Regions from separate parts of the Caldimonas hydrothermalis genome, predicted to be linked through region 3. Evidence: predicted binding sites of a transcription regulator. Region 3 holds the regulator's gene; each other region holds the start of a gene.
What was found. The regulator FNR, encoded in region 3, switches genes on or off when oxygen is low (the NO sensors DNR and NnrR bind a similar motif). The targets are predictions, from matches to a motif close to TTGATNNNNATCAA.
Positions count from the first base shown of each region.

Region 1: the regulator FNR is predicted to act here: its motif matches at 2,165-2,178, upstream of AC1ECW_RS10070 (putative zinc-binding protein).
Region 2: the regulator FNR is predicted to act here: its motif matches at 2,340-2,353, upstream of AC1ECW_RS14545 (hemerythrin domain-containing protein).

Region 1 covers NZ_JBWQXA010000006.1:209,289-217,086, forward strand. Annotated here, with positions in the region: gene AC1ECW_RS10065 (adenosylcobalamin-dependent ribonucleoside-diphosphate reductase) at 1-2,041, opposite strand, end outside; gene AC1ECW_RS10070 (putative zinc-binding protein) at 2,291-2,737, shown strand; gene AC1ECW_RS10075 (metal-sulfur cluster assembly factor) at 2,787-3,104, shown strand; gene AC1ECW_RS10080 (hypothetical protein) at 3,101-4,213, shown strand; gene AC1ECW_RS10085 (cupin domain-containing protein) at 4,263-4,595, shown strand; gene ubiT (ubiquinone anaerobic biosynthesis accessory factor UbiT) at 4,596-5,024, opposite strand; gene AC1ECW_RS10095 (U32 family peptidase) at 5,021-5,947, opposite strand; gene ubiU (ubiquinone anaerobic biosynthesis protein UbiU) at 6,082-7,095, opposite strand; gene AC1ECW_RS10105 (hypothetical protein) at 7,276-7,512, shown strand; gene mepK (peptidoglycan L,D-endopeptidase MepK) at 7,733-7,798, shown strand, end outside.
Region 2 covers NZ_JBWQXA010000013.1:23,071-30,868, reverse strand. Annotated here, with positions in the region: gene xdhB (xanthine dehydrogenase molybdopterin binding subunit) at 1-599, shown strand, start outside; gene xdhC (xanthine dehydrogenase accessory protein XdhC) at 599-1,411, shown strand; gene AC1ECW_RS14550 (Crp/Fnr family transcriptional regulator) at 1,418-2,188, opposite strand; gene AC1ECW_RS14545 (hemerythrin domain-containing protein) at 2,447-3,016, shown strand; gene AC1ECW_RS14540 (PAS domain-containing protein) at 2,997-5,237, opposite strand; gene AC1ECW_RS14535 (thermonuclease family protein) at 5,434-5,874, opposite strand; gene AC1ECW_RS14530 (FmdB family zinc ribbon protein) at 6,062-6,226, shown strand; gene AC1ECW_RS14525 (ligase-associated DNA damage response DEXH box helicase) at 6,260-7,798, opposite strand, start outside.
Region 3 covers NZ_JBWQXA010000012.1:36,470-44,267, forward strand. Annotated here, with positions in the region: gene clpS (ATP-dependent Clp protease adapter ClpS) at 1-98, opposite strand, end outside; gene AC1ECW_RS14065 (cold-shock protein) at 278-583, shown strand; gene icd (NADP-dependent isocitrate dehydrogenase) at 886-2,139, opposite strand; gene AC1ECW_RS14075 (sulfite exporter TauE/SafE family protein) at 2,279-2,959, opposite strand; gene hemN (oxygen-independent coproporphyrinogen III oxidase) at 2,962-4,368, opposite strand; gene fnr (fumarate/nitrate reduction transcriptional regulator Fnr) at 4,610-5,356, shown strand; gene AC1ECW_RS14090 (hypothetical protein) at 5,373-5,615, opposite strand; gene AC1ECW_RS14095 (hypothetical protein) at 5,660-5,953, opposite strand; gene ccoG (cytochrome c oxidase accessory protein CcoG) at 5,977-7,368, opposite strand; gene ccoP (cytochrome-c oxidase, cbb3-type subunit III) at 7,463-7,798, opposite strand, start outside.

The DNA.
Region 1 (7,798 bases), on a different contig from region 3:
CTGACGAGCGACCGCCGGCCTGCAAGCCGGCGGGCTGGGCGGCCGTCAGCTCGTCGGTGATCTCGCCCACGAAGAGAGCGAATTCGCCGAAGGGGTGGCGGATCATGTAGGTCCAGGCCGGGTTGCCGGCCGGCAGGTCCGGCCGGCCCGGCCAGCGCAGCGAGGCCAGCACGGGGGCGGGCGGGCGGTCGAGCGTCATGCGGCGGTTGGCGTCGTCAGCCACCAGCGCCTGGGGCTGGGGCGTGGTGGACGCCACGCTCAACACCGAGCCCAGCACGGCATTGGGCCGGTAGGTGGCCAGGCCCTTGAGGCCGGATTTCCAGGCACGCAGGTACAGGTCCTGAAAGTCGGCATAGGGATAGTCGGCCGGCACGTTCACGGTTTTGGAGATGGCGGTGTCGATGCACGGCGCGACGGCGGCCACCATTTCCTGGTGGGCGCTGGCGCTCATTTCCAGCGCGGTGACGAAGGCCTCGGTGAGCGGCGCGTCCTCGCCCTTCAGGTGGCGGTACAGACGCCACGCATGGTCTTCGACGGTGTATTCCTTGAAGGTGCCGTCGGGCATGCGCTTCTTGCGGGTATAGGTCCAACTGAAGGCGGGCTCGATGCCGTTGCTGGCGTTGTCGGCAAAGGCCAGGCTGATGGTGCCGGTGGGCGCGATGGACAGCAGGTGCGAGTTGCGGATGCCATGGGCGCGGATGCGGTCCTTCAGCGGCTGTGGCAGGCGCGAGGCGAAGGCGCCGCGTGAGAGGTAGAGATCGGCGTTGAACAATGGGAAGGGCCCTCGCTCCTGCGCCAGCGCCACCGAGGCTTCGTAGGCGGCATCGCGCATCACCTCGCTGATGCGGCGTGCGGTGGCGCGCGCCTGCGCCGTGTCATAGCGCTGGCCCAGCATCACCAGGGCGTCGCCCAGACCGGTGAAGCCCAGGCCCACGCGGCGCTTGTGGCGGGCCTCCTCCCGCTGCTGGGGCAGCGGCCAGTAGGTCACGTCGAGCACATTGTCGAGCATGCGCACGGCCACGCGGCACAACTCGGCAAAGGACGCCTCGTCGAAGCGGGCCCCGGGCTCGAAGGGCTCGCGCACGAAGCGTGTGAGGTCGATGGAGCCCAGGCAGCAGCAGCCGTAGGGGGGCAGGGGTTGCTCGGCGCACGGGTTGGTGCTCGCGATCGTCTCGCAGTACCCGAGGTTGTTGTCGTCGTTGATGCGGTCGATGAAGAGCACGCCGGGTTCGGCATGGTCGTAGGTGGACCGCATGATCTGGTCCCACAGTTCGCGCGCGGCAACGCGGCGGTAGACCCACAGGCCGTCGGAACGCTGGTGGGCGCCGGCCGCTTTCTGGGCCGGGCCGGGTTCGGCGCGGTGCACCAGTTCCACCTCGGTGCCGGCTTCCACGGCCTGCATGAAGGCGTCGGTCACGGCCACCGAAATGTTGAAGTTGCGCAGGTCACCGCTGTCCTTGGCATGGATGAACTCCTCCACGTCGGGGTGGTCGCAGCGCAGCACGCCCATTTGGGCTCCGCGGCGGGCCCCGGCCGATTCGACCGTCTCGCAGGAGCGGTCGAACACGCGCATGTAGCTCACCGGCCCGGAAGCGCTGGACTGGGTGCTTCCCACCCAGGCGCCGCGCGGGCGGATGCGCGAGAAGTCATAGCCCACGCCGCCGCCGCGGCGCATGGTCTCGGCCGCTTCGGTCAGCGCGGTGTAAATGCCAGGGTGGCCTTCGTCCAAGTGCGAGATGGAGTCGCCCACCGGCTGCACAAAGCAGTTGATCAGCGTGGCCGACAGCTCGGTGCCGGCGGCCGAGAGGATGCGCCCGGCCGGGATGAAGCCCTGGCGCTGGGCGTCGAGGAAGCGCTGCTGCCACAGCGCGCGCTGCTCAGGCGCCTCGACCTCGGCCAAGGCCCGCGCCACTCGGGCGCGCACCTCGTCGAGCGTGCGCTCGTTGCCCTTGGCGTACTTTTCGAGCAGCACCTCCTCGCTAATCGCCTGGGCAGGCAGGTTGGCGGCGACGGCACGGGCTTGAGACGGGGTGTCTTGCATGAAAGGGTCTCCTGTGCGGGCCTTGATGAGATTGAATTCGGTTTGGGCGCGGCTGTCGAGAGGCGGCCGCATCGGCGTCAGGGTCGGCGCAGCGCACGGTACGCCGACGCGCACGTCGATCGGTTGATGTGCATCACAAGTGCCTATTTCGGGCCCTGGAACCTTCGGGGCTTGATGCAGGGCAATCCCCTGCTGCCTTCGGGCCGTTAGCTTGTCATCCCGGACCGCTTGCATGAAGGACACATGGCCATGACCCGACCGATCGATGCACTGACCCTCGTGTACTCCTGCTCCGGCTGCTCCAGCGTGGCACAGATGGCCAACCACCTCGCGCTGCGCCTGGACCACGAAGGCCATGCCGAGATGTCCTGCATTGCCGGCATAGGCGGCGACGTGCCGCCGCTGGTGCGCAAGCTCAAGGAGGCAGCGCAGTCGGGCCGGCCCATCCTCGCCATCGACGGGTGTGCGCTGGCCTGTGTCCGCCACAGCCTGGCGCGCCACGGCATCGTGCCCACGGCCCACGTGCAGCTGGGCGAACACGGGGTGCGCAAGACCTACCACGCCGACTTCGACACGGCACAGGCCGAGGCCGCCTATGCCGACGTGCGCGAGCGCGTGCAGGCCATGAGCGCCCTCACGTCGCCCACCCCCTCAGGATGCGGCGGCACGGGGGCCTGCCGGTGCGCGGGGGCTTGAATCTGGCCTGTTCAGCAGCGATGATGGTTGCGTGACACCGACGCCCGACATGCCCCCCTCCCCTGCCTTGCCCGACGAAGCCGCGCTGCGTGCCGTGCTGCAGAAGGTGCACGACCCTGAAATCGGCGAGAGCATCGTGGACCTGGGTCTCGTGGAATCGATCCGCTGCAGCCCCGAGGGCGTGCAGGTGACCCTCATCCCCACCAGCGCCACCTGTCCCATGGCCGACGTGATGATCGAAGACGCCACCGAAGCCGTGCGCCGGGCCTGCCCGGAGGATGTCCCGGTGGACGTGCAAATGGACTGGGACACCCCCTGGAGCCCTGAGCGTCTCAGCCCGGCCCTCAGGGCACGCTTTGGCTGGTGAATCCTTCCGCGTCGAATTCCGGGATTGCACTGCGGCGTGTGGCCGTGGCGCTGTGTGCCCTGCTGGCCGCCGCCAACCTGGTTCAGGGGCTGGGCGGCGGGCTGGCACGCCTGGGCTGGGGCAGCATGGGAGTCGGCGCCGTGGGTCTGCATGGCGCGGTCATGGTCTGCGGCTTCTTCGGCACGCTCATCTCGCTGGAACGGGCCGTGGCCTTGCGCCATGCAAGCGGCTACATCGTGCCGCTGCTGGCCGGGTTGGGCGGCGTGGCGGCCTGGGGAGCCGGCGCGGCGCCGCTGGCCCTGGGGCTGTGGGCGCTGGCCAGCATCGTCCTGGTGGGGCTCTACCTGTGGGCCGGATACACGCGGGCCTGGTCGCTACACCTGGGGGTCGAGGCCCTGGGGGCTGCCTGCTGGGGGCTCGGTGTGGCGGCCTGGGCCTTGAATGCCCCCGAGGCGGCCCTGCGGGCCTGGATGGCCTTCCTGGTGTTCACCATCGCCGGCGAGCGGCGCGAGCTGATGCAGATGCGCCGGCTGCCGCAAGCCGTGCAGGTGGGCTTCGTCGTGGTGGTGGGTGGGGCCCTGGCGGCCGTGCTGCTGGGGCTGGTCGATGCCGTGGCGAACACCGGGGGCGCTGCCCTCGCCTCCGGGCTGTGGTGGGCCGCCTGCGCGATGCTGGCCCTGTGGCTGCTGCGCTGGGATTTCGCGCCGCGCCAATGGGGATCCGCGCAATGGCCCGGCCACACGGCGCAGAGCCTGAGCGTGGGCTATGTGTGGCTGGGCCTCGCGGCGTTGCTGGGCCTGGCCGGTCTGGCGGGCGTGTCCACGGCCTCCCAGGCCGCCGGCCACGCCTTGTGGTTGGGCTTCGTCTTCGCCATGGTGTTCGGCCACGCGCCCATCATCCTGTCGGCTTTGGCCCGACTGCGGCCGGCCTATGTGTCCTGGGCCCGCTGGGCCATCGTGCTCCTCAGTGCCAGCCTCGTGCTGCGCATCGTCGCCTTGATGGCCGGTCATGCGACGGCGCTGGCCTGGGCCGGTGCCGGGCACGCATGGGCCATCGTGTGGTTTGCGTCGGCCATGCTCGCCGGCGTGTGGATGGGGCGAAAGACTTGAACCTCGGGGCCGGCCGGTCCATGATGTCCCTCACCTCCAGGAGTTTGCGATGGCCCTGCCCCATGCCCAGCCCCGCGACGTGATCGACCTGCAGCCCCTGGGCCCGGCGATCGCGCGCACCCCCAGCACCAGCCTGATCAAGACGGCGCGGCTGCAGTTGATGCGGGTGGTGCTGCGCGCCGGCCAGTCGCTGCCAGAACACCGGGTGCCGGGCGAGATCACCCTCCAGGGGCTGGAGGGGGAAGCGGTGGTGACCACCGCCGAGGGCAACCGGGTGCTCAAGGCACAACAGCTCATGCTGCTGCCCGGTGGCGAGCCGCATGCCGTGCATGCGCACACCGATTGTTCGCTGCTGGTGACTGTGCGGCTGGGCGGACCGTGATCAGCGCGGCGGCCACAGCGGGCCCAGCGCGTCGAGCGTGTTCTTCAGGATGAGACCGTATTCGGTGTCACCTTCCATCACCAGGGCGCGCTCGAAGAAGAGGCGATCGGCATCCTCCTGCCCGCGCATCAAGCGCAGGTAGCTGGCCGCATCGGCGGTGATGCGCAGTGTCACATCGCTGCCTTCGGGCGCCGGGTGAAAGCCACGCTCGTCCAGGCGCAGCCGGCAGCGCAGCCCCAGGTCGGACACGGCGATCTCGACCACCCGGTGCGACAGCAAGGCGCGCTCTGCCTCGCCCAGGCGAGGCCGCAGCAGGCGGTTGAGCGCCAGGGCCAGCGCCTGCGACGGCGGGCGGATGGGCAGGCGCCGCACCAGCGCACGCAGGGCCTGAGGCGGCGCAGGCCAACGGGCCGAAGCGGAGGAACTCATGCGAACACCTGTTGCAGACCGGCCTGCCGGTGGACGAAGCCGTTGACGAGCCCACCGGGCAGGCTCAGGGCATCCAGGGCGATGCGGGCCTCATCCACCCGTGTGCCCTGGTGATAGACACGGTCGAACCACTGCAGCACGTCGGTGAAGCGGTGACTGCACGGCGACAGGCGAAGGCGGCGCACGCCTGCGGCGCGCAGGGCCTGCGCTTCACCGATCAAGCAATGCTGCGCAGCCGACTGCGTCTGGATGCCATTGAGCGCCAGGAAGGGCTCGCCCTCGGTGGTGGACAGCAGCAGACCATCGGGATGCTCCAGACAGCGGAAGCCGCATTCGTCCTTGGGCACGTGGAAGTGACGGGCGGTGAAGCAACGCGCCGAGAAGGCCAGTGGCATACGCCCAAAGCCGAACACCTCGGTGGCCAGCGGAACGTTGCGTGACGTGCACACTGGTTGCTCGGCCGGGTTGATGCGTGCAATGGCATCGAGTGGCAGCTCCAGCGGTGCCACCCAGCGCACGGCGCCCAGGCGGGCATGTTCGGCCAGCGCCGGACGGCTGTAGACGTTGACATGCGGGCCCAGCACGAAGGGCCGGCCGGCCAGCAGACGCAAGGCCGAGGCATCGCCCGCCTCGACCAGGAAGTCGCCTTGATCGGCGATGCGGCGCAGGCTGCGCAACTCGGACTCGGATTCGATCAGCGCCTGGCTGGCCAGCACCACCTCCTTGCCGGCGGCGGCCAGATCGCGCCCGAGGTCGCGCCAGTCGTCGAGCTTCATCTCATGACGCCGCGAGCACACCACCTCCCCGAGCACCACGGTGTCGGCGGGCGAATCGGCGATCCCGGCATAGAACTCGATCAGGGTCTTGCGCGGCCAGTAGTACAGCACCGGGCCAACCGTCCAGAACATCTTGTGTGCGTGCATGTGAAGTCTCATGAAGCGCCGGGCACCGCGATCGGAAGGGCTGGCCGAGCGAACACCGTGGATCCGGCTGCGCCGGTCCACTGGTGTTGCCCCCTTGCAGGGGGCGGCCGCAGGCCGTAGGGGGTGATCGTCATCTATTGCCAGGGTCGGTTGTACGCGCCGAGGGTGTGCTGCTGGCCTTCGGCCCAGCGGCCCAGGACAGCCACCCATTGGGGCTGGACGGTGTAGCGCGCCGGTTGCGCGGCACAATGGTCGATGGCCTGGCGCCACACGCGCGTGACCTGCTCGACGTAAGCGGGGCTGCGCTGGCGGCCCTCGATCTTGATCGCGGCCACGCCGATCTCCATCAGTTGCGGCAACACGGCCAGGGTGTTGAGGCTGGTGGGTTCTTCCAGCGCGTAGTCGCGCACGCCGTCCACCTGGAAGCGACCCTTGCACAGCGTGGGGTAGCCGCGCGGCTCGTCGGGCGCGTACACGTCGATGAGCACGTCGTTCAGCCGCGCCTGCACGCCCTGGGGCCCCTCGGCCCAGCGCACGGCCGACGGCGGCGAGCACACGCCCGCCGTGTTGGGTGACTGGCCGGTGGCATAGGACGACAGCGCGCAGCGCCCCTCGACCATCACGCACAGGCTGCCGAAGCCGAAGACCTCGACCTCGGCCCGGGTGTGGCGGGCCACATGGCCCACCTGCGACAAGGTGAGTACGCGCGGCAGCACGGCCCGCTGGATGCCGTAGCGCTCGCGGTAGAACTCGATGGCCTCGTAGGTGGTGGCCGAGGCCTGCACCGACAGGTGCAGGCGCAGCGAGGGCTGATGGTCGCGCGCATAGGCCAGCACGGCCACGTCGGCGCAGATCAAGGCATCGGCCCCGAGATCGGCCGCCACATCGACAGCGCGCCACCAGCGCTCGGGCTCGCGTGCGTCGGCATAGGTGTTCAGGGCCATCAGCACCTGGGCGCCGCGCCGGTGGGCGTAGGCAATGCCCTCGCGCGCCTGGGCCACATCGAAGTTCAGGCCGGCGAAGTTGCGCGCGTTGGTCGCGTCCTTCAGGCCGAGGTAGACGGCATCGGCGCCGGCATCGACAGCCAGCATGAGGGCCCGCAGTGAACCCGCCGGGCAGACGAGCTGGGGTTTGGTCGGCACAGACATCCACAAAGCCGGTTGAGACGACGGACCGACTCTAGGCAGCCCTGAGGCCTGGGGTTTTGTCGGGGGTCAAAGCCCGGTGTGTCGCCGGGGTCGGGGGCTTGCCCCAGGCGCGTCGATGGGGACAATGGACCGGCGGGGGGCCGATCCGGCCGCCCCGGCTTCTTCATGCAGGAGGTTGGCATGGATCGCAAACTGCATCTGCTGGACACCTTCACGGCCCAAGGGTCCGATGGGCGGCTCTACAAGGTCAAGGCTTTCGAGCAACTCGTGCGCGACCCTTCGCTCGCTGACGGTCAGGACCGCTGGGAGCCCACGGGGGTGGCCGAACTTCATCTGGACAGCGGGGAGCTCGTCGACCTGCGCGCCGACGGGCGCATGCGGGTGGTGGCCACCGGGATGGAGCTCGTGCGGCACTGAACCTTCTTTGAGCCCCATCTGCAGCGAATCGGCGCGGCAAATTCACGATCTGTCACGATCCTGAGCGTCTCGGGCCGCAGCAGGCGGGTAGGCGACTGTTACCATGGCGCCTTCTGCGGGCCCCAGGGCCAGGCCCAGCCCGGCCCGGCCCGCCCCTCCCCTGAGGGGGGACGAGGACACTTGGAGCGGCCCGGCGTTTCCTTGTGAGCGAGCAGGCACCGTGCACGACAGCCGTTCTTGGCCCGCATTCCCGCGGGCCCCATCTCCTTTTGAGCCCGCGCCAACC
Region 2 (7,798 bases), on a different contig from region 3:
TCCACGAGCTGGTATGGGAGGCCTACCTGGCGCGCGTGCAGTTGTGGAGCGACGGCTTCTACGCCACGCCCAAGATCCACTGGGACCCGAAGACCCTCAAAGGCCGCCCCTTCTACTATTTCGCCTATGGAGCCGCCGTGTCCGAAGTGATCGTGGACACGCTCACCGGCGAGGCGCGCACGCTGCGCGCCGACGTGCTGTACGACGCCGGTCGCTCGCTCAACCCGGCCGTGGACATCGGCCAAGTGGAAGGCGCTTTCATCCAGGGCATGGGCTGGCTCACCACCGAGGAGCTGTGGTGGCATCCGGTGAGCGGCCGGCTGATGACGCACGCACCGAGCACCTACAAGATCCCCACGGCCAACGACGTGCCGCCGGTGTTCAACGTGCGGCTGTTCGATGCCGAGAACCGGGAGGACAGCATCCATCGCTCCAAGGCGGTGGGCGAGCCGCCGCTGCTGCTGCCCTTCTCGGTGTTCTTCGCGATCCGCGATGCCATCTCGGCCGTGGGCGGCCACCGTGTCGATCCGCCGCTGCGCGCACCGGCCACGCCCGAGGCCATCCTGGCGGCCGTCGAGGCCGTGCGGCGGGCCGCCTGATGGTGCGCCAGACCGCCCGCACCTGGCTGGACCGTGGCCTTGCGGCCGTGGTGGTGAGCGTGGACCACACCCAGGGCTCGGCCCCGCGCGAGGCCGGCACGCGCATGCTGGTCTCGGCCGCCGAGGTGGCCGGCACCATCGGGGGCGGCCACCTGGAGTTCGAGGCCATCCGTCTGGCACGCGAGGCCCTGGCCCAGCCGGGATGGACGGCCTTCACGCAGCGCTTCCCGCTGGGCCCGCGCCTGGGCCAGTGCTGCGGCGGCGTGGTCGTGCTGCGCTTTACCCCGCTGGACGAAGCCGCCTGGGCCGACTGGGCCGTCGAGGCACCGCGCTTCGTGCTGCAGCTCTATGGGGCCGGCCATGTCGGGCGCGCCCTGGTGCGCCTGCTGGCGACCCTGCCCTGTGAGGTGCAGTGGATCGACGAGCGCGACGACGCCTTCCCCACCGAAGCCCCGGGGAGCGAAGCGGCCCATGTCGAGCGCATCTGCGTGGACGGCGTGGAGGCCGAGGTCGACCGCGCCCCGCCCGGGGCCTGCTACCTCGTGATGACGCACCAGCACGACCTGGATCTGCGCATCACCGAGGCCATCCTGCGCCGCGGCGACTTCCGCTATTTCGGCTTGATCGGTTCGAAAACCAAGCGGGCGCGCTTCGAGCACCGGCTGGTCGAACGGGGCATCGCGCCGGAGGTGATCGCGCGCATGCGCTGCCCGATCGGCGTGCCGGGCATCGAGGGCAAGGCGCCCGAGGTGATCGCGGTGGCGGTGGCGGCCGAGTTGCTGCAGGCCACCACCTCCCCGGCCGCCAGCTGAGTCATCTCACGCAGCCGCGTGTTCGCCCGGCGGCGAGCCGGCCACGCGGCGCAGCGCCTCGACGTCCAGCACTTTCACGGTATAGCCCGCCACGTCAATGACCTGGCGCTCGCGCAACTGGCGCAGCACGCGCGAGAAGGTCTCGGGGGTCACGGCCAGTTGCGAGGCGATGGCCCGCTTGCGTTCGCGCAGCGCCACCAGGGCGGTCTTGCCGCCCTCGCTGCCGGGACGCAGCTCGGCATGCTCCAGCAGCCAGGTTGCGCAGCGGGCCTCGGCATCCTTGAGCATCAGGCCCAGGGTGCCTTCGGTCAGGCAGCGCACCCGGCGAGCCAGCGCGCGCACCAGGCCGTCGGCGAGGCTGGGGTGGTCCATGCAGCACTCGCGCACCGCCTCGCCATCGAAGGACCACAGCAGCGCCTCGCCCTGGGTCACCGCATCTTCGAGGTAGCGAGCGTCCAGCCAGGCGCTGGCCACATCGAGCCACTGACCGGGCTCCACCAGCCGGGTCTGCTGGGCGAGCCGCCCCTCGCGCAGCGTGCCCAGCGCCACTTGGCCCGAGACCACCAACCACAGCGCCAAGCCCCTCTGGGTGCGATCGAAGACCACCTGCCCCCCCTCCAGCAGGTGTTCGCGTGCCACAGCGGCCAGGGCCTGTGCCGCCTCGCGGGTGACCCGCGCCGGCGCCAGCGCGGCCTGTAGCAGCGCCACCCTGGCGTCGAAAGGAATGCCCCGCTCACGCTGGGCCGCGCCGGCGGGATGGCCTCGGTATCGGTCCATGAGCCTGTTCATCGTCTGCTCCACACACCCGGAGATCGTCGAGCCCCGACTGTCTCAGTTCGGCCCGCGGCGGGTATTGCGTTGGCTCAAGAAAGCCGATCTGCACCGGCCCGGCCTCCCACGGCCTGCGGGTTCTCCCCAGGAACGAAACTTGATCCACCGCAAGGCCCATCGGCCCGCACCTTCCCCCGCTCAGGGCATTGCGCGCACAATGGCCGACACCCCCGGGCCCATCGCACCGGGCCCTGCAGCGCCGCCATGCTTCCCGGTTTCCAGTCTCCCGCCGTCGGCTTCGACCAGCCCTTCGAGATGCTCGAGGCCTGCCATGAACGCGTGCAACGCAGCGTGGCCCTGTTGCAGCGCCTGGCCGAGCATCTGCACCGGGTGGGCAACGACGCGCCGGCCCGCCAGGCCGCGGCCGATGTGCTGCGCTATTTCGACGTGGCCGCCCCGCACCACCACGAAGACGAGGAGCGCCATGTCTTCCCGCCGCTGCTGGCCCTGCCCCGGGACGCGGCCCATGCTGCGGTGCACGCCGCGGTGCGCCGGCTCCAGCAGGACCACCGGCTGATGCACCATCTCTGGCAGGGCCTGCGCGAGGCGCTGCAGCGCATCGCGCAGGGCCAGGAAGCCGACTTCTCGCACCAGGAACTGGAACTGCTGCAGCGCTTCATCGGGCTGTACGACAGCCACATCGCGCTGGAGGAGACCGTGATCTACCCCGCGGCCCGCGGCCGGCTGAGCGCACGGGACCAGGCGGCGATGGGGCTGGAGATGGCCTCGCGTCGGGGGGTGGTCTCCACCGGCCCTACCGCCGCGACACGCTGAAAGCCGGTTGCTGACGGGCGCTGGCCACCAGGCGCAGCACGCCCTGCAGGCGCTCCTGATCGACCGGCTTGGTGAGATAGTCGTCCATGCCCGCATCCATGCAACGGGCCCGGTCCATCGGCATGGCCCGTGCCGTGAGGGCCACGATCGGGCAGCGCCAGCCGTACTGGGCCTGCAGGGCCCGGATGCGGTGGGTGAGTTCGATGCCGCTCATCCCGGGGATCTGCAGGTCCAGGAAGATCAGGTCGAACTCCTGCGCATCGCACAGCGCCAGCGCCTCCTCGGCGGTCACCGCCGCCGCGACCTGGTGGCCGCAGCGCCGGATCATCTGGCTGGCGATGAAGCGGTTGACCGCGTGGTCGTCCACCAGCAGCACGTGCAGGCCCTGGGCATCCTCGGGCAACCCCTCGTCGGTCTCCAGCCCGGCCAAACCCAGGTAGCCGGTGGACTCATAGCGCGAGCGCGCCTTGTCGCGCGAAACATTGACCGTGGTGGACGCGGCCGTGCCCCAGCTCTGCAGGAGTTCGTCATCACCCGCCGACTGGGCCGACGGGACCAGGGGCAGCAGCGGCAAGGTCAGGTGGAAGCGGCTGCCCACACCGAGCTCGCTTTCGGCCCACAGCTGTCCGCCCAGCGCCTGCGCCAGCCGGCGCGAGATCGTCAACCCCAGCCCGGTGCCGCCAAACTCGCGGGTGGTGGAGCTGTCGGCCTGGGTGAAGGACTCGAAGATGCGATCGAGCTTGTCCGGCGCGATACCCACGCCGGTGTCGGCCACGCACAGGTGCAGCACCGCCGAGCCGCCACGGCCTTCAGGCCAGGCCGTCACGTCCACCCGGCCCTGGCGCGTGAACTTGATGGCATTGCCCACCAGGTTGACCAGGATCTGACGCAGCCTCAGCGGGTCGCTCACAAGCTGCGACGGCAGTTCGGGCGCCACCGTGCACCGCAGGCTCAGGCCCTTGTCGGCCGCGCGCGGCTCCAGCGGCGCCAGCACCTCGTGCAGCAGTGCCTGCAGGTCGAAGCCGAGCTGCTCCACGGTGAGGCGCCCGGCCTCGATGCGCGAGAGGTCGAGGATGTCGTTGAGGATGTTCAGCAGCGACGTGGACGAGGACTTCACCAGCGTCAGGTAGCGGCGCTGTGTCTCGTTCAGCGGGGTGTCCAGCGTGAGGTCCACCAGGCCCATGATGCCGTTCATCGGCGTGCGGATCTCGTGGCTCATGTTGGCGAGGAACTCGCTCTTGGCCCGGCTGGCCGCCTCGGCAGCGGTCTTGGCCTCACGCAGGGCGGCCTCCACCTGCTTGTGCTGCGTGATGTCGGTCACCACACCGAGGATGCCGCCCACCTGGCCCTGGGCTCCCGTGAACAGGGTGCGGCTGTGGATCAGTTCGCGCATCTCGCCCGAGGGCAGGGCCAGGCGCGTCTCGAAGGTCTGCACTCCACCACTGGCGAACAGGCGCTGATCGTGCACCTCCTCGTCGGCGCCGCCGCTGCCCAGGACGTCGCGCGCGGTGCGGCCCAGGAAGTCCTCGCGGCGCACGCCGAAGAGGTCCTCACAGGCCCGGTTGCAGCCGATGTAGCGGCCCAGCGCATCCTTGAAGTAGACCGGGTTCGGGATGATTTCGACCAGTTCTTCGATGAAACGGAGCTGGTGCAGCACCTCCTCCTCGGCCTGGCGCTGCAGCGTCACGTCGGTGTGCGTGCCCACCATGCGCAGCGCCTGCCCCTTTGCATCGCGCGCCACCACCCGGCCGCGCGAGCGCACCCAGCGCCACTGGCCGTCTCGGCTGCGCACGCGGAATTCGCCCTGGTAGCGCGGCGTCTCGTTGCGCAGGTGGGCCTGGAGCTGCTCACGGGCCTCGAGACGGTCCTCGGGGTGCATGTGCTCGCGCCAGCGCTCCAGGGTCATCTCGAACTCCCCCGGCGCATAGCCCAGGATCTCCAGCAGGCGGGGGCTGAAATAGGCCTCGCCGGTCGTCAGGTCCCAGTCCCAGAAGGCGTCCTGCACGCTCTCCATGGCCAGGCGCATGCGTTCAGCGTCACGATGCTGCTGTCGCGCCTGGGCCAGCTCGGCCTCCAGCGCGGACTGCGCGGACGCCACCGACTCCAGCCAGCGCTGCAGCTTCACGACAGCCTGCGCCCGCCCCGCCGGCTCGGCCAACACGAGGGCGCGCAGCCAGGCGGCCAGCTCCTCGGGCTGGCTCATGCCCAGGTGGGTATGCATCAGCTGCGTCAGGGACGACCCCCAGTTCATGCGGGCAGGCTCGGCGAGGACTATGCGTTCTTTCGGCATAGAAGGAGCATTGTGCCGGTTGCCAGGCAGGCCCATGTCCCCCAAGAGGGGGAACTCACAATTCGCAACAGTGCCGCCCCGGCCCCCCGTCGATTTCTTCACGCCTGGGCGTGCTGCGATCCAGGGCTCACCGGCAGGGGCCATGCCATTGACGAAACACCCAGGGCGGCATCGGGTCGGGATGGGCAAAGAGCCCCCGCCGTGCCGCCCGGGCCTGGGCTTGCTCGTCATCGTAGAGGCCGCGCCCCGACGCAAAGCGGTAACTCCAGGCCCATCCCTCGGTCACCATCCAAGCCCCCACGTCCTCGCCGTCGTGACGCAGCCGCCCCAGCCAGCGGGCATAGGCGTCCCGTCGGTGCAGGTGAATGCGCACCGATTGGCCGTGCAGCCGCTGCGCCAGCGCCGTCCGGGCTTCGGGACCGCCCGCCTGACAGGTCTCGGGCGCATCGATGCCGTCGATGCGCACCTTCACCCGGCCTGCGGGCTGCCAGCCTGCATCGCCCAGTTCGACCCAGACCGTGTCCCCGTCAGTGACATGGACCACCGTGGCCAGGTGCTCCACCGGCACGGGGCCCTGCGCTGTCGCCGCGGTCGGCCAGGCAGCACACAGGGCGAGCACCGCCCGCACGATCCCGGCCCGCAAGCCCGGCCCCTCAGGCCCTTGCCCTGCGGGGGCCTGCCGCGACAGAATGCACCCCGGGGCGACCACCGGGCCCCGCGGGCCCGACGGCAGACCGGTTCCAAGGAGGATCGCCATGCCGACCTATCAATACCGTTGCGAAAAGTGCGGGCATGTCTTCGAGCATGTCGAACACATCGCCGAGCACGAAACCGTGCGACTGACCTGCCCCAAATGCGGCAGCCCGGCCGTGCAGCATACGCCCACGCGCTTTTTTGCACAGACCTCGAAGAAGAGCTGAACCGCACGGGCCGTGCGACAAAGGCCCTGCGGCTCACGGATCAAGACCCCTGTGGGCGTCCTTCAGGATGCGGGCCAGCCGGTCGGCCAGTTTTTCGTTGCTGAGTTTCTCGCGGAAGCGCTCGACCATCAGCGGCAGGCTCATCGGGCTGGGGTGGCGCAGGTCCACCACCTCGCGGCGCCAGGCCTGCAGCCGCTCCAGCGTGGCGGTGAGGCGCCGCAGGTCGAGTTCCTGACTGAGCACCTCGCGCTCGGCCTGGCCGAGCAGCAGGTTGCCGGCATCGTACTTGCGGAAGACCTCGAAGAACAGGCTGCTGGAGGCCTGGAGCTGCTTCATGCTCTTGGGGGCGCCCGGGTAGCCGCTGAACACCAGCCCCGCCACACGGGCGATCTCGCGGAAGCGCCGCTGCGACAGCTCGCTGGCGTTGAGGCTGGCCAGCACGTCGCGCAGCAGCTCGTCCGTGGTGAAGACCGAGCCGTCCAGCACCGGCGAGAGGTCCACCGGCTCGGCACTGAGCAGCTCGAAGCCATAGTCGTTCATCGCGATGCTGAAGGTGTTGGGCCGATCGCGCGCCAGCCGCCAGGCCAGCAGGCTCGCCAGCCCCAGGTTCACGAAGCGACCCGCAAAGGGATAGAGGTAGAGGTGCTGGCCTTCGCGCGAGTGGTAGCGCTCGATCACCAGCGTGCCGGGCCGGGGCAGCCGCGAGACGCGACGCTGCATCTCCAGCATGGGCCGCGCCGTCTCCAGCTCGGGCTCGACGAAGTCGCCCTGGTCGGCCCCGGCCAGCAGTTCGAGCACGGCGTCGGCCATCTCGGTGGACAAGGGCATCTTGCCGCCGCCCCAGCGCGGCACGGCCCCGCGGTGCTTCTCGGCACGGCGCACGTAGGCCGTCATGTCCTGCACGCGGATGAACTCCAGCAGCCGCCCGCCGAAAAGGAAACAGTCGCCCTTCTTCAGGCGCGCGATGAAGCTCTCCTCCACCGAGCCAAGACTGGCCCCGCCCAGGTACTTCACCTGCATCGACGCGTCGCTGACGATGGTGCCCACCTGCAGCCGGTGGCGGCGCGCGATGCCGGCATCGGGCACGCGATAAACACCCTCGACACATTGCACACGATGGTATTCGGGGTAGGCGTGCAGGCTCTCGCCGCCGCGTTCGACGAACGCCAGGGCCCAGCGCCATTCGGTGTCGGTGAGCTCGCGGTAGGCCCAGGTGCTGCGCACCTCGGCCAGCAGGTCGGAGGCTTCGAAGCCGCCGCCCAGGGCCACGGTGACGAGGTGCTGCACCAGCACGTCCAGCGGCTTGTCGGGCGACTCGCGCTTTTCGATGCGCCCGGCCTGCGCGGCACGGCGCGCAGCGGCGGCCTCCACCAGTTCCAGCGTGTGGGTGGGCACCAGGGTCACGCGGCTTGGCCGGCCCGGCGCGTGGCCGCTGCGGCCGGCCCGCTGCAGCAGGCGTGCCACGCCCTTGGCGGAACCGATCTGCAGCACACGCTCCACCGGCAGGAAGTCCACGCCCAGGTCCAGCGAGGAGGTGGCCACCACGGCCTTCAGCCGCCCCTCCTTCAGGCC
Region 3 (7,798 bases):
GAGGCCTGACGCTCCGCTACGACCGAGCCCTGGCCGTCGTCCGGCCGCGGCGGACCGGACGGCGGGGAGGGAGGCGGATTCATCGCGTTTCGGGGCATGGATTCATTCTATCGAGTCACGACCACCCTGTTGTCCCTGCGCCAATCTCGCCCCCCCTTCAGCGGCATCTGCTCACATTTCGAGACAAACCCGTCCAGTCCCAAACCTTGACAAGCCCGGAACGCCAAGCTGAGAATTCCCTTACAAAAGTAGCAAACCGAGGGGGAGTCCCATGGGAATGGGTACCGTCAAATGGTTCAATGACGCCAAGGGTTTCGGATTCATCGAGCCCGAAGGCGGGGGGGACGACGTGTTCGCCCATTTCACCGCCATCCAGATGGAGGGTTTCCGCACCCTCAAGCAAGGCGCCCGGGTGGCTTTCGACCTGGTCCAGGGGCCCAAGGGCATGCTGGCGCAGAACATCCAGCCGCTGGACCCGCCACCGAGCCGTGGGCTGGCGCGCGAGGTTGGCGGTGACCTGCCGGCGATGGAGTCGCAGGCCCGTCCGCCCCGTCAGCGTAGCGCGTCGCACGCCACCGACTGAGCAGCCCCGACGGCCGCGCGCGGGCGCCTCGCCGTCTCGCAGGGCTTGGGTCATCTTCCCGCCGGCGGCTGACAGGGTTGGCAGGCCGGCCAGCCGGATTTCATTTTGACACCCGGGTTCCGGCGGGTCCGAGGCCCCACGGTGCCGGCCGGGCCTCGCCCAGGCCCCATCGGGCGCCCCCGTCAGTCTCAGCCCACCTCATCCCGGCCTGCATCAGCGACAAGGCCCCCGACCCGTGTGACGGGCGGAGGCCTTGGACGGCCCGCCAGGGGCCAACGCGCGGTCTGGGCCGCGGGGGCTTCTTACATGTGGTCGATCATGACCTGACCGAAGCCCGAGCAGCTCACCTGGGTGGCGCCGTCGAGCAAGCGGGCGAAGTCGTAAGTGACCTTCTTGCTCAGGATGGCTTTTTCCATCGAGCTGATGATGAGGTCGGCCGCCTCGGTCCAGCCCATGTGGCGCAGCATCATCTCGGCCGAGAGGATCTCGGACCCGGGGTTGACGTAGTCCTTGCCGGCATACTTGGGCGCGGTGCCATGGGTGGCCTCGAACATGGCCACCGAGTCGGACAGGTTGGCGCCCGGGGCAATGCCGATACCGCCCACCTGCGCGGCCAGCGCATCGGAGATGTAGTCGCCGTTGAGGTTCAACGTGGCGATCACCGAGTACTCGGCCGGACGCAGCAGGATCTGCTGCAAGAAGGCGTCGGCGATGGCGTCCTTGATGACGATGTCCTTGCCCGTCTTCGGGTTCTTGAACTTGCACCACGGGCCGCCATCGATCGGTTCGGCGCCGAACTCCTTCTGGGCCAGGGCGTAGCCCCAGTCGCGGAAGCTGCCCTCAGTGAACTTCATGATGTTGCCCTTGTGAACCAGGGTCACCGAGGGCTTGTCGTTGTCGATGGCGTACTGGATCGCCTTGCGGACCAGGCGCTCGGTGCCTTCGCGCGACACAGGCTTGATGCCGATGCCCGAGGTCTCGGGGAAGCGGATCTTCTTGACGCCCATCTCCTTTTGCAAGAAGGCGATCACTTTCTTGGCCTGCTCGGACTCGGCCGCCCATTCGATGCCGGCATAGATGTCCTCGGAGTTCTCGCGGAAGATCACCATGTCGGTTTTTTCGGGCTCCTTCAACGGCGAGGGCACCCCCTTGAAGTAGCGCACCGGGCGCAGGCAGACGTACAGGTCGAGCTCCTGGCGCAGCGCCACGTTGAGCGAACGGATGCCGCCGCCCACCGGGGTGGTCAGCGGGCCCTTGATCGAAACGACATAGTCCTTCAGGACCTGCAGGGTCTCCTCGGGCAGCCAGACGTCAGGCCCGTAGACCTTGGTGGACTTTTCGCCGGCGTAGATTTCCATCCAGTGGATCTTGCGCTTGCCGCCGTAGGCCTTGGCCACCGCCGCATCCACCACCTTGATCATCACGGGCGTGATATCGAAGCCGGTGCCATCGCCCTCGATGTAGGGAATGATGGGGTTGTCGGGCACGTTGAGCGAGAAGTCCTTGTTGACGGTGATCTTCTGCCCGCCCTCGGGCACCTTGATGTGCTGGTACATGTCGCAAGCTCCGCGCAAAACCGAATGGAAAACTCGGGGTGAGGGTGTGTTTTAGACGTTCGATTCTAAGCCAGCGCGTGCCTGGCCGACGGGGTGCGCCACCGGGCCGGCGCGGTGTCCAGGCGCCATTCGCACAGACTCATCGGCACACCGGTGCGCCAAAGCTCATCCACAGGCCATGCCCCAGCGCCCAGGCCGAGGTGGCGGCCAGGATCGCGCCGGCGGCACGCACCGCCCAGGTTCCCCGGACCGCCAAGGCTTGTCCGCGCAGGCGCTGCCAGGCCAGCGCCACGGCCTGCAGGCCCAACGCGGAACCCAGCGCGAAGGCCAGCATCACCGCGGCCCCTTCGGCCACGGAGGACCCAAGGGCCGCCACCATCAGGGCCGAGTACAGCAAGCCGCAGGGCAGCAGCACCCACAGCAGGCCGGCAGCCAGCGGAACGGCTGCGCCGTGCGCGAGCCACCCTCCCAGGCTGGCGTGGCGCAGGCGCTGCCAGACGCGATGGGCCAGAGCGTCGAGCCAATACGGCTGACGGCCCCGCCACAGCAGGGCCAGCCCCAGCGTGATCACCGCCACATGGAACATGGCCCAGAAGGGCTTGAGCACGCTGACCTGCGCAGCCCCCCACTGCAAGGCCTGCACCGCGCCGGCCGCCAGCGCGCCAGCCGCGCCATAGCCCAGCAGGCGCCCGGCCTGGAACGCCCACAGACGCGCTCCGGTGCGACCGATGGCCAGCGTGGCGGCACCGCACATCGCCGTGCAGTGCACGCTGCCGGCCAGGCCCATCAGCCAGGCGCTGAACAGCAAGGCGGAGTTCATCCTCAAATGATGCGTGAAAAGCGCTCGCGGCTGCGTTCGGCCTGCAGGTATTTGTCAAAGACCATCGCAATGCCGCGCACGACGTACCACCCGGCCGGTGACACGTGGAGGCCGTCGGCTTCGATGCGCAACAGCCCCTGTTCGGCCATCGGCTCGAGCTGGGCCAGCTCGGCGGCGAAATAGCGGCGGAAGTCGATCAGGTAGGACAGCTCGATCGACTCGAAGGCGACGTGGCCCTGGCACATCAGCGCCATGATGACCGCCCGGCGTACGAGGTCGTCGCGGGTGAGTGCCAGGCCGCGCGCCACCGGAAACTGGCCCTGGCGCAGGGCATCGTAGTACTCGGGCAGGGTTTTCGCATTCTGGCTGTAGTGGCTGCCCAGCCGGCCGATCGCCGACACGCCCAGGGCGATCAGGTCGGAATCGGGCTGGGTGCTGTAGCCCTGGAAATTGCGGTGCAGCCGGCCCTGGCGTTTGGCCACGGCGAGTGCATCGGTGTGCAGGGCAAAGTGATCCATGCCGATGTAGTCGTAGCCGGCCCGGGCAAAGCTCGCGATGGCCGCAGACAGCATGGCCAGCTTGTCCGCCGCACCGGGCAGCTCCGCGGCCTGGATGCGCCGCTGCGGCTTGAAGCGCGCCGGCAGGTGGGCATAGCCGTACAGTGCGATGCGGTCGGGGCGCAATTGGCCGATGAGCTCCAGCGTGCGGGCAAAGGAGGCCGCGGTCTGACGAGGCAGCCCGTAGATCAGGTCGGCGTTGACCGATTCGATGCCGAGCTCGCGCGCGCGCTCGATCAGCCCGGCGACGCTGTCGAAGGCCTGCACGCGATGCACCGCCTTCTGTACCTCGGGATCGAAATCCTGGACGCCCAGGCTGATGCGGTTGAAGCCGAGGGATACCAGGCGGGACAGCCGCTCAGGCGAGACGGTGCGGGGATCGACCTCGATGCTGTACTCTCCGCCGGGTACCAGCCGGAAGGCCGAGCGCAGGCTCTGCATCAGCCTTGCCAGCTCCTCGTCGCTGAGAAAGGTGGGCGTGCCCCCACCGAGGTGAAGCTGGCTGACCGGCTGCTCACGACCCAGGGCGTCGACATACAGCCCGATCTCGCGCTCCAGGGCATCGAGGTATTCGGCCGCCCGCTCGTGATGGCGGGTGATGATCTTGTTGCAGGCGCAGTAGTAGCACACCGACTCGCAAAACGGAATGTGCACGTACAAAGACAACGCCGCCCGCCGCCCGCCCAGGGGGCCCACCCCACCCGCCCGTTGGGCCAGGGCCTGCTCGAGCTGGGCCGGCCCGAAGGCTTCGACGAAGCGGTCGGCCGTGGGGTAGGAGGTGTAACGGGGCCCGGGAACGTCGAAACGTTGCAAGACGTCGGGGGAGATCGGCAGGGCGGGGTCGGGCGTCATGGCGGCACTGTGCCAGAGCCATCGGCGCGGGACTTGATCTTGCTCAAGTCCCTGCCGGGGGGGCTCCTGAACAATCGGTTGCATTGCCTGAGGAGCATCAATCATGTCGCTCGACACGACCCCCGACACCGGCCTGGCGCCCTTCTGGGCCCCCTCGGCCTGCGCCACCGCCCGGACTTCGCGACCTGCCGGCGGGAACATCCGGTCCCGAAGCGTGTCTGGGGACGCCCAGGGGTCCATAATGAACGTCAAGGAGAGGCCGACGCGCATGATCAAACTCGAAACCCTCAAGGTCGCCTGCTCGAGCTGCAATTTGCGCGAGCTGTGTCTGCCGGTGGGCCTGTCACGCCCCAACCTCGAGAAGCTGGATCACATGGTGGCCTCGCGCCGCAGCGTCAAGCGCGGCGAGGCTCTGTTCCATGCCGGCGACCCATTCCAGTCGCTGTATGCCGTGCGTACGGGCTTCTTCAAGACACGGGTGTCCTCGGAGGACGGGCGCGACCAGGTCACGGGCTTCCAGATGGCCGGGGAGCTGCTGGGGCTGGATGCCATCAGCCAGGACCGGCACACCTGCGACGCGGTGGCGCTGGAGGATTCGCAGGTCTGCGTGATCCCCTACCAGCAGCTCGAACATCTCTCACGTGAGTTCACGGAGTTGCAGAGTTCGTTCCACAAGATCATGAGCCGTGAGATCGTGCGCGACCATGGCGTGATGCTGCTGCTGGGCAGCATGCGCGCTGAGGAGCGGCTGGCGGCCTTCCTGCTCAACCTCACGCAGCGCCTGCAGGCGCGAGGCTTTTCACCCTCCTCGCTGATTCTGCGCATGACCCGCGAGGAGATCGGCAGTTACCTGGGCCTGAAGCTGGAGACGGTCAGCCGCACCTTCTCGAAGTTTCAGGAAGACGGCCTGCTGGAGGTCAAGCAGCGCCAGATCCGCATCCTGGACGAGGACGGTTTGCGCCGCCTCATCAACCACAGCACCTGCTGAGCCGCGCGCGCCGGGTTCAGGCGCCCTCGCGCCCTCGCTCCGGCGGGCGGGCCAGCATCTGCATCATCGCGCCGGCCACAATGAAGGCTGCCCAGAAGAAAAAGAAGGCCAGCGAATAGACCGCCGAGGCCGAGAGGTCGACCGGGGCGCCGCCGAACCAGTGCAGGTCCTGCGGATCGACCATCGCGAACACCACCATCTCGACGACGCCGGCCATCAGGAAGGCTGGCCAGAGGATGCTCATCCAGGACAGTTTCATCGCCCGCTCGCCTTGCCGGGGGAAAGAGTGCGCCACCGGCCGTCTCATTCGCCTCGGCCCGGCAGGGCCGAGACGGGCGTGGCGGTGTGGTTGCGTGCCTGGTGCGCGGGCATCAGCCTGAGGTCGCCCTGCCCGCCAGTGCCAGCGCCGGAAGCCGCGGTCGCGGCGGGCCCGCGCTGCAGCACCGGGTCGGGGTGCCCGATGGCCAGGATGATCGTGACGACACAGGCGGCTACGACGGCCAGCGGCCCGCCAACCACCAGCCACATCGTCGGTTCACGCCACCACGGCGCAGCCGGCGGCCGGGGGTCGGGATGCTTGGCAAGTGGTCGGCGCATGGGATTCTCCTCGGGTGGGCCACTCAACGCGGCACCAGGAACGTGGATCGCTCATTCACGCTGCGCTCGGGCTCGTCGCCCTGGGCCAGGCGATCGATGCGGAACTCGATCGGACTGGAGCGGCCGCGCAGCGGCTCGGCATGGTGCGGCGGCAACTGGACGCGCACGGCCAGCCAGCGCGCGGCCGCACTGTCCACCTCGATTTGCGGTTCGGAGACCACGCGCAGGCCTTCCAGGCCGGACACGCTGACCCGGTATCGCTGAGGCTGCTCGAGCGCGTTCATGATCTGCAGACGATAGACGTTTTCGATGTAGCCGTCCTCGACGATGCGCGCCAGCGCCCCGCGATCGCGGATCACGTCCACCTTGAAGGGGCTGCGCAGCACCAGGCTGCCGACGAAGGCGGCGCTGATGAGTGCGAGGATGGCGGTGTAGACGAGCACCCGCGGGCGCAGCACCCGCCTGAACATCTGGGCCCGCGTCCAGCCTTGGGCCATGCCGTTCTGGGTGGAGTAGCGGATCAGCCCACGCGGGTAGTTCATCTTGTCCATCACGCCGTTGCATACATCGATGCAGGCAGCGCAGCCGATGCACTCGTACTGCAGGCCCTTGCGGATGTCGATGCCGGTGGGGCAGACTTGAACGCACAGGGTGCAGTCGATGCAGTGGCCCAGTCCGAGCTGCTTCGGATCGGCCTTGCGGGGGCGCGAGCCACGCGGTTCGCCTCGGGCCTCATCGTAGGTGATGATCATGGTGTCCCGGTCGAACATCGCACTCTGGAAGCGCGCGTAGGGACACATGTACTTGCACACCTGCTCGCGCAGGTAGCCGGCATTGCCGTAGGTGGCCAAGCCGTAGAAAAGGATCCAGAACCATTCCCAGGGCCCCAGGCCCAGGCTGAGGACCGACGCGCCGAGCTCCCGGATCGGCGTGAAGTAGCCGACGAAGGTGAAGCCGGTCCACAGGCCGATGGCGATCCACACGGCCTGCTTGGCGGTCTTGCGCCAGAGCTTTTCGAGGGTCCATGGGCCCTGGTCGAGCCGCATGCGCGCGGTGCGGTCGCCCTCGATCCTGCGCTCCACCCACATGTAGATCTCGGTGTACACCGTCTGCGGGCAGGCATAGCCGCACCACAGTCGCCCGCCCACCGCCGTGAAGAGGAACAGCGCGTAGGCGCTGATGATCAGCAGCGCCGCGAGGTAGATGAAGTCCTGAGGGTACAGGACCAGTCCGAAGATGTAGAAGCGCCGTGCAGCCAGGTCGAAGAGCACCGCCTGTCGTTCGTTCCATTCCAGCCAGGGCAGCCCATAAAAGACGAGCTGGGTGATCCACACCAGCGCCCAGCGCCACGCGGCAAACCAGCCGTGGACGGCGCGGGCGTAGATCTTCTCCTGCTTCTGGTACAGCGACACCATCTGGCTGGCGGCGTCGCCGTCCTCGGGCGCGGGCTGGATCGGGATGACCCGTGATTCGGTGCTGCTCAAGGAAGGGAACCGTCGATGCGAGGGGTCAGCGGGATGAGGCGGCGCCGGTGCGTGACAGGCCCCAGACGTAAGCGGCCAGCACGTGAATCTGCGGCTCGGTGAGTTTGCCGGCATGCGGCGGCATCACATTGGTCTTGCCGTTGGTGATGATGTTCATGATGGCCTGCTCTCCCCAGCCGTGCAGCCAGATGCGGTCGGTGAGGTTGGGGGCCCCCATGGTGGGGTTGCCCTTGCCGTCGGCGCCGTGGCAGGCAGCGCACACGCCAAACTTGGCGCGGCCGAGCTGGGCGGCGATGGGGTCGTGCGGGCTGCCCGACAGGCTCATCACGTAGTGGGCCACGTTGCGCACGTTCTCGCCGCC